3 regions of the Nocardioides sp. NBC_00850 genome follow, and region 2 is predicted to be linked to each of the others. Evidence: riboswitches for the same ligand, from Rfam matches in the RefSeq annotation. Region 2 holds a riboswitch; each other region holds the start of a gene.
What was found. Region 2 has a riboswitch for cobalamin ahead of OH802_RS12525 (FecCD family ABC transporter permease). Riboswitches for the same ligand answer to the same signal wherever they lie in the genome.
Positions count from the first base shown of each region.

Region 1: it holds a riboswitch for cobalamin, as region 2 does, so the genes downstream of both, OH802_RS25595 (hypothetical protein) here and OH802_RS12525 (FecCD family ABC transporter permease) in region 2, are expected to answer to the same signal.
Region 3: it holds a riboswitch for cobalamin, as region 2 does, so the genes downstream of both, OH802_RS13690 (ABC transporter substrate-binding protein) here and OH802_RS12525 (FecCD family ABC transporter permease) in region 2, are expected to answer to the same signal.

Region 1 is NZ_CP108845.1:5,286,424-5,288,616, reverse strand. Features, by position in the region: gene OH802_RS25605 (NYN domain-containing protein) at 1-344, shown strand, start outside; gene OH802_RS25600 (hypothetical protein) at 355-990, opposite strand; cobalamin riboswitch at 1,056-1,188, shown strand; gene OH802_RS25595 (hypothetical protein) at 1,254-2,193, shown strand, end outside.
Region 2 is NZ_CP108845.1:2,553,806-2,555,998, reverse strand. Features, by position in the region: gene OH802_RS12525 (FecCD family ABC transporter permease) at 1-773, opposite strand, end outside; cobalamin riboswitch at 905-1,089, opposite strand; cobalamin riboswitch at 1,179-1,396, shown strand; gene OH802_RS12520 (ribonucleotide-diphosphate reductase subunit beta) at 1,547-2,193, shown strand, end outside.
Region 3 is NZ_CP108845.1:2,795,460-2,797,652, forward strand. Features, by position in the region: gene OH802_RS13690 (ABC transporter substrate-binding protein) at 1-816, opposite strand, end outside; cobalamin riboswitch at 870-1,057, opposite strand; gene OH802_RS13695 (NAD(P)H-dependent oxidoreductase) at 1,086-1,784, opposite strand; gene OH802_RS13700 (sugar ABC transporter ATP-binding protein) at 1,963-2,193, shown strand, end outside.

The DNA of each region.
Region 1 (2,193 bases), 2.7 Mb from region 2:
TGGTGGAGAAGCTCGGTGGCTCCGAGGAGGAGACCGAGGCCGACACCGAGCCCGGGACCACGCGCACCCGCAAGCAGTCGTCCGCGGCGACCAACGGGCAGGCGCTGAAGCGCAACGCCCGGCTGATCCAGCTGCTGCGCAACTCCATCGCCGCGGCCGCCGACGACGACGGCTGGGCACTGGTCGGCACCGTGGTCTCCCGCATCCGCAACCAGTCCTCCGAGGACCCGCGCAACTACGGGTACGCCACCTGGACCAAGCTCATCAAGGCGATCGACCTCTTCGAGCTCAAGGACGAGGGCACCTCGGCGATCGCGGTCAGCGACAAACGCAACAAGAAGTGACGTACGTCCTCTACCGGGTCTCCGTGGACGCCGGGCGAGAGCATCGAACGCCCTTGGGCACCGACCCGTGGAGGTGCTTCAGCGCGGCCTTGAAGTCGCGACAGCGCTCGGTGTCCTCCTCTTTGTTGCGGGGGTAGCCGATCGCCGCGTTGACCCCGCCCATGTCGAGGGCGTCGGCTAGCGGGTTGATGTCGCGGGCGACGGTCCAGTACCACCGCGAGATCGGCGCGCTGTAGTCCAGCGACCGGGCGAGCTCGGGGCGGCGGCGCAGGTCGATGTCGAAGTAGGCGCCGGCGTCGGTGTAGTTGGCCTCGCCGGTCAGCTGGATGTAGCCGCGACCGGTGAACTTCCGCTTGTCGCGACCCTTGGCGTCGTGGTGGAAGGAGCTCTCGTTGGCGAGCGTGGTCAGGTACGCCGCCTGCCGGTAGGCCGTGGTGATCCCGGCATCGGCCATGGCGCGGTTGAGGCTCGGCAGCCCGGTCTCGACGGTGCTCCGGTCACCGACCTTCTCGCCGAACATGGCGACCAGATCGGCGTACGTGACCGATGTCCGTGCCTCCTCCGCACCCGCCGTCGTGGTCGGGGAGAGGGCGAGAAAGGTGGCCGAGATCGAGGTTGCGACAAGGCCGAGAATCCTGTGGCGCATGGGGACAGAGTGACTGCTCGGCGGCGATCCCGCAAGCAGGGCCTGCCCGGCATAGGATTGCCCCGCATAGCAGAGCCTCAATCAACACACGCCGTGGTGGGGGAAGCCGGTCGGATCCCGGCGCTGACCCGCAACCGTAGGCCCAGGACCGAGAGTCCTGAGCGAGCCGGAGCACCTGCCGACGGGCGCGTACTGACCTGACGCTGTCGTGGAAAGCAGCGGGTCGGCCCTGGGCCTTCCCGACGAACAGCGCGGAAGGAACCATGAAGAAGACCGTCCTCGGCGGCATCGCCGCCGCCCTCGCCCTCACCTCGCTCGCCGGCTGTGGCGAGAAAGCCGTCGAGGAGGGGGAGAAGCCCACCTACGACGCCAAGGTGTCCACCGCGGTGGCCGACTGGCTCGTGGCCCAGGCGCCGGAGGGCGTGGCCCGCAACGCGCAGTACGGCACCGACGACTTCGGGCTCAGCGCCGACATCGGGATCGCGCTGGCAGAGGTCGGTGGCTACGACGAGGAGATCTCCACGATCGCCGCGGCGGTGATGGAGAACAAGAAGGCCTACACCTCGCCCGGGTTCGGCACGATCACCTCGGCCGGAGCGACCGCGAAGGCGCTCGTCCTCCAGCAGAACGTCGACGCCTCCGACCCCGGTCTGCTCGAGCAGCTCGAGGGCACGGTCGCCGAGAACGGCCGGATCGCCGACGAGCTCGACCCCAAGGACAAGAAGGCGGCTGACTACTCCAACACCATCGGACAGTCGTACGCCGTGTGGGCGCTGAACAACGCCGAGAGCGAGGAGGCCGCGGCCGCGACGGAGTTCCTGGCCGGGCAGCAGTGCGAGGAGGGGTGGTTCCGGGTCACCTTCACGGCCGACCCCGCCGCTGCTGATCAGACCTGCGACGCCGACCCGAAGGCAGTCCCGGACGCCGACGCCACCGCGTTCGCGCTGATCGCCCTGTCCGGGGTCGCGTCCCCGGAGGCGGAGAAGGCCGTCGAGGCCGGCGTGAGCTGGCTGAAGGAGACCCAGGCGGAGGACGGGTCGTTCAAGGCGGCCACCGGCAACATCGCCAACTCCAACACCACCGGCCTGGCCGGGTGGGCGTTCGGACGCGCCGGTGAGACCGACGCCGCCGAGAAGGCGGCGAGCTGGGTCGCCGACCACGTCGTGACCTGTGGCGACGACGCCGGCGCGGTGGCCTATGACG
Region 2 (2,193 bases):
CCGATCCCACCGCTGACCGCGACCAGGACCCCGACCAGCACGGCCAGCGCGACGAACAGAGTCGTACGCAGCGCCGCGACGTCCACGCCGAGCGCCGCGGCGGTCTCGGGGCCGGCGGCCAGCGCGTCCAGCCAACGGTGCAGCGCCAGCATTGCGAGCCCCAGGACGAGACTGAGGATCGCGGGCAGCCACAGCTTCTCCCAGCTGGCGCCACCGACGCTGCCGAGCATCCAGAACATCACCGAGTCCGCCGCGCGCGGATCATCGCTCATGAAGACCAGGAACGAGGCGATCGCGGAGAGCCCCGAGGAGAGCACGACACCCGAGAGCACCAACCGGATCGGGGTCAACCCGCCCTGCGCGGTGGCCACCAGCCACACCAGCATGGCCGAGCCGACCGCCCCGAGCAGCGCGCCGCCGGAGACCGCATAGATGCCGAGGCCGCCCAGCGCCCCGGTGGTGATCGCCGCCGTCGCTCCCACCGAGGCGCCCGAGCTGATGCCGAGGAGGAACGGGTCGGCGAGCGGGTTACGGACCAGGGTCTGCATGCCCGCACCGGCGACGGCCAGGCCGGCGCCTACGGCGAGCGCCATCAGCGCCCTGGGGACGCGCAGCTCCCACACGATCACGTCCCACTTCCCCGGGGCGTCGCCCTGGAGCCGGTCGCCGACCGCCGCGATGACCTCACCGATCGGTATCCGCTCGGACCCGAAGGCCAGGGACGCGACGGCGCTGAGCGCCGAGGCGAGCAGCAGCGCAGTCACCAGCGGCACGAACGGGACTCGTCGTCTCCGGTCACGGGCACGGCGCGGGCTCAGGGTCTCGCGCGGGCTCAGGGTCTCGCGGGACGGCGTTTCCACGGCGATCGGCCTCTCAGGTCCTCTGGACCCTGGTCGCGAGGGCCGTGACGTACATCTGAGCCGACAGGTTTTCGGACTCGGGTTCACCCGGTGACGCCGCCTTCCCAGGGACCCGGTCCCCAGTGGCTGCCTAGCGTCACCGTCGCCCTCACCGCTGCGCGCCAGTCCCGGATTCACACCGGAGTTCCCTGGCATCCATCAGGATGCGTTCGACTCGGCGCAGAGGCTAGCACGGGCCGCAGGGACGGTGTCGGGGAAGTTTCCGGCGACACGGCGGAACACAAGATCTAGGAAGTTGCATTGGTGTAATTCCCGCATATAGTGGTCCTCGCAGCTGGTTCTCCCACCTCGGCGACGGGGCGGGAGAGGCAAGAGGGAACCCGGTGTGAGTCCGGGACTGCCCCGCAGCGGTGAGTGGGAACGACCGCCGTCACGAAGCACTGGGAGCAAGCCGGCTCCTGGGAAGCGACGGCCACTAGGACCGAGCACGATGACGCCCACGAGTCCGAAGACCTGCCAGTGCCCACCTCATGGTGGGGTCCGCGACCTCGAGGGAAGGTCAGGGGATCGAGCGAGCACCACGTGACCGGGTCCGCCCGGCGCGCTGCCGCCGTCCTCCCTGCCCCGGCACGGATGCACGAGACATCCAGCGGGCCGGGGGCCTGCGTGAGCAAGGGGCATGGGGCTTGATCGACACCGAGGGTCTACCGATCCGCACCGAGAAGTCGGCGTACGTCTTCGACTATCCGATGGCCGAGGACCTGGCCAAGAAGCAGCGGAGCATCTTCTGGACCGCCGAGGAGATCCCGGTCGAGAACGACAAGCAGGACTTCCTGGTCAACATGACCGACGCCGAGCAGGCGGCGGTCAAGACGACGCTGAAGCTGTTCACCATCTACGAGCTGATCCTCGGCGGCGAGGTGTGGGGCGACCGGATCTTCCACGCGTTCCCGCGTCCGGAGGTCCAGATGATGGCCAACGCCTTCTCGTTCGCCGAGCTGAACATGCACGCGCCGTTCTACGCGAAGCTCAACAAGGTGCTGATGATCGACACCGAGGAGTTCTATGACTCCTACAAGAACGACCCGGTGCTGGCCGAGCGGATCCAGTTCGTGTGGGACGCGATCGCCGACGAGGACCTGCTCTACGCGCTGAGCGTCTTCACGTTGATGGAGAACTGCGTCCTCTACTCCAACTTCGCCTTCCTCAAGCACTTCCAGTCCGGCGGGAAGAACCTGCTGCAGAACGTGATCAGCGGCATCAACTTCTCCGCCCGCGACGAGAACCTGCACGCCACCGGCGGCGCCTGGCTGTTCAACACCACTCTCGACGA
Region 3 (2,193 bases), 240 kb from region 2:
GTCGCGCTCGGCGACGGTCTCCCAGTTGATCTGCGGCCACTCATCGGTGGTGTCGTCGAAGACGTTCTCGACGCCGAGGGTGCGGCCGATGATCCCCGGGCCGCCGCAGCAGCCGGCCAGATAGGGCGACTCGGAGTTGGCGAACCAGTACATCGCGCTCACCTCGCCCGCCGGTGCCTCGGTCCGGGCGGTCGCCAGCCGCTTCGTCAGGTCGGCGACGAGCTCCTCGCCCCGCTCGGGGACGCCGAAGATCCGCGCCAGATCGGTGATCTCCTGGAAGATCGTGTCGATCTCGAGGGGGTCGTGGCGGGTGCCGTCGTCATCGCCCTCGTTGTCTTTGAGGCACTCGGCGGGGGAGAGATACGAGCCCACGCCGAGCTTCCCCAGGTCCTCGGGTGTGGTCACCCCGCCCTCACCCAGGGTGCTGATGAAGGAGGCCGTGACGAAGTCCGGCTCGGCCTCCAGGACGCGCTCGTAGGAGGGCGCGTTCTCGGCCAGCCGGGGCACCTGCTCGTTGTCCGCGGCCAGCGAGCCGAGCACCGGGTCGGTCCAGGTCGCGGTGCCGGCCATCCGGTCGGCGAGACCGAGCGAGAGCAGGATCTCGGTGGAGCCCTGGTTGAGCGAGACGACGCGCTCGGGCGGTGCCTCGAGGGTGATCTCGCGCCCGCAGTTGGTCAGGGTGAGCGGGAAGCCTGCGGTGTCCGCGGCCGCCTGCTGTGCGCCGGAGGACTGGTCGGCGGCGCAGCCGGCCAGCGCGGAGCAGAGCACCAGGACGGTGCTCGCGGTGAACGTTCGGATGGTGCGGGAGGGGTGCACGTCGGTCCTCGAGCGGGTCGCGGGCTGGTGCGCGTCGCCCGTCCTGACCGGCAGCGGTCTGCTGCAGGGCCAGCAGGTCTTCGGACTCGGGATCGACCGGCGCGAGACGCCTTCCCAGGCCCGAGGGCCCAGTGGCACAGTGTCCCGTCCGTCACCCACACCGCTGCGCGTCAGTCCCGGACTCTCACCGGGTTCCCGTGCCGGGACTACGTCCCGAGCGGCTGGCTCCAAGACCGTAGCAGGCGGCTCCGCCCCTAGGGGGCACGACCTCAGCCCTCGCGATGGGCGCTCAGCCCGTCCTTCCCGGGCGCGACCGAGTCGTGGAGCCTGATCGTGTGGTCGTAGTGCTCCTCGGCCATCGGCCGGTAGTCGATCCGCGGCTCCGTCATCACGCCCTCGAGACGTACGCTCAGGTCGGACTCGATCCGGGCCATCACCTGGGCGTCGATGGTGTCGGTGTCGGTGATCAGGTGCGGGCGCAGCGGGTCCATCCCGGTGTACCAGAACGTGCCGTGCAGCAACGGCCACAGGACGTCCTCGATGTCGCCGCTGATCCCGCGCGGACCCAGGGTCGCGGACCGGTCACCGGCGGTGACGATCGTCAGCGCGCGCTTGCCGACCAGTCCGCCCTTGCCGTACTTGAGCGGCTTGCCGGTCTCCGGATCCGGTACGTCGAAGGCGAACCCCGACTCGAAGACCCGGTCGATCCAGCCCTTGAGGATGGCCGGCACCGAATACCACCACAGCGGAAACTGCACGACGAGCAGATCGGCCTCCCGCAGCCGGTCCTGGTGGCGGCGTACGTCGGCCTCGCCCCGCTCCACCAGAAGTGGATTGAAACCTTCTCGATAGAGGTCGATCTCGTCGACGCTCCAGCCGGCCGCGCCGAGCGCCTTCATGCCGACCTCGCGCAGCCGTCCGTTGAGTGATGACGCGTGCGGATGTGCCCATACCCAGAGTGCGTGCATGGAGCTTTGAACGCCGTCTGACGCGGCGGGATTCCCGGCTGGATGTGGGCGGGCGCCGACGCGGTCTGATGACAAAGTCCGGATCTCGCTCAAATTAGCGGCCTCAGAGTGTTGACGTATGTGATTGCCATCACTAGCGTAAACCAGGCTTGAAACCTTTCAATTCGAGGAGCTGCCCATGCCGGACACACCCGCCGCACTGGAGCTGCGGGACGTGGCCAAGTCGTTCGGCCCCGTACGCGCCCTCCGGTCCGGAAGCCTCCGGGTCGAGGCCGGATCCATCCACGCGCTCGTGGGGGAGAACGGTGCCGGGAAGTCGACCCTGGTCAAGATCGTCGCCGGGCTCTACCGCCGCGACGCCGGCGACTACCTGCTCTCCGGGGAACAGGTCGACTTCCGCAACACCGCC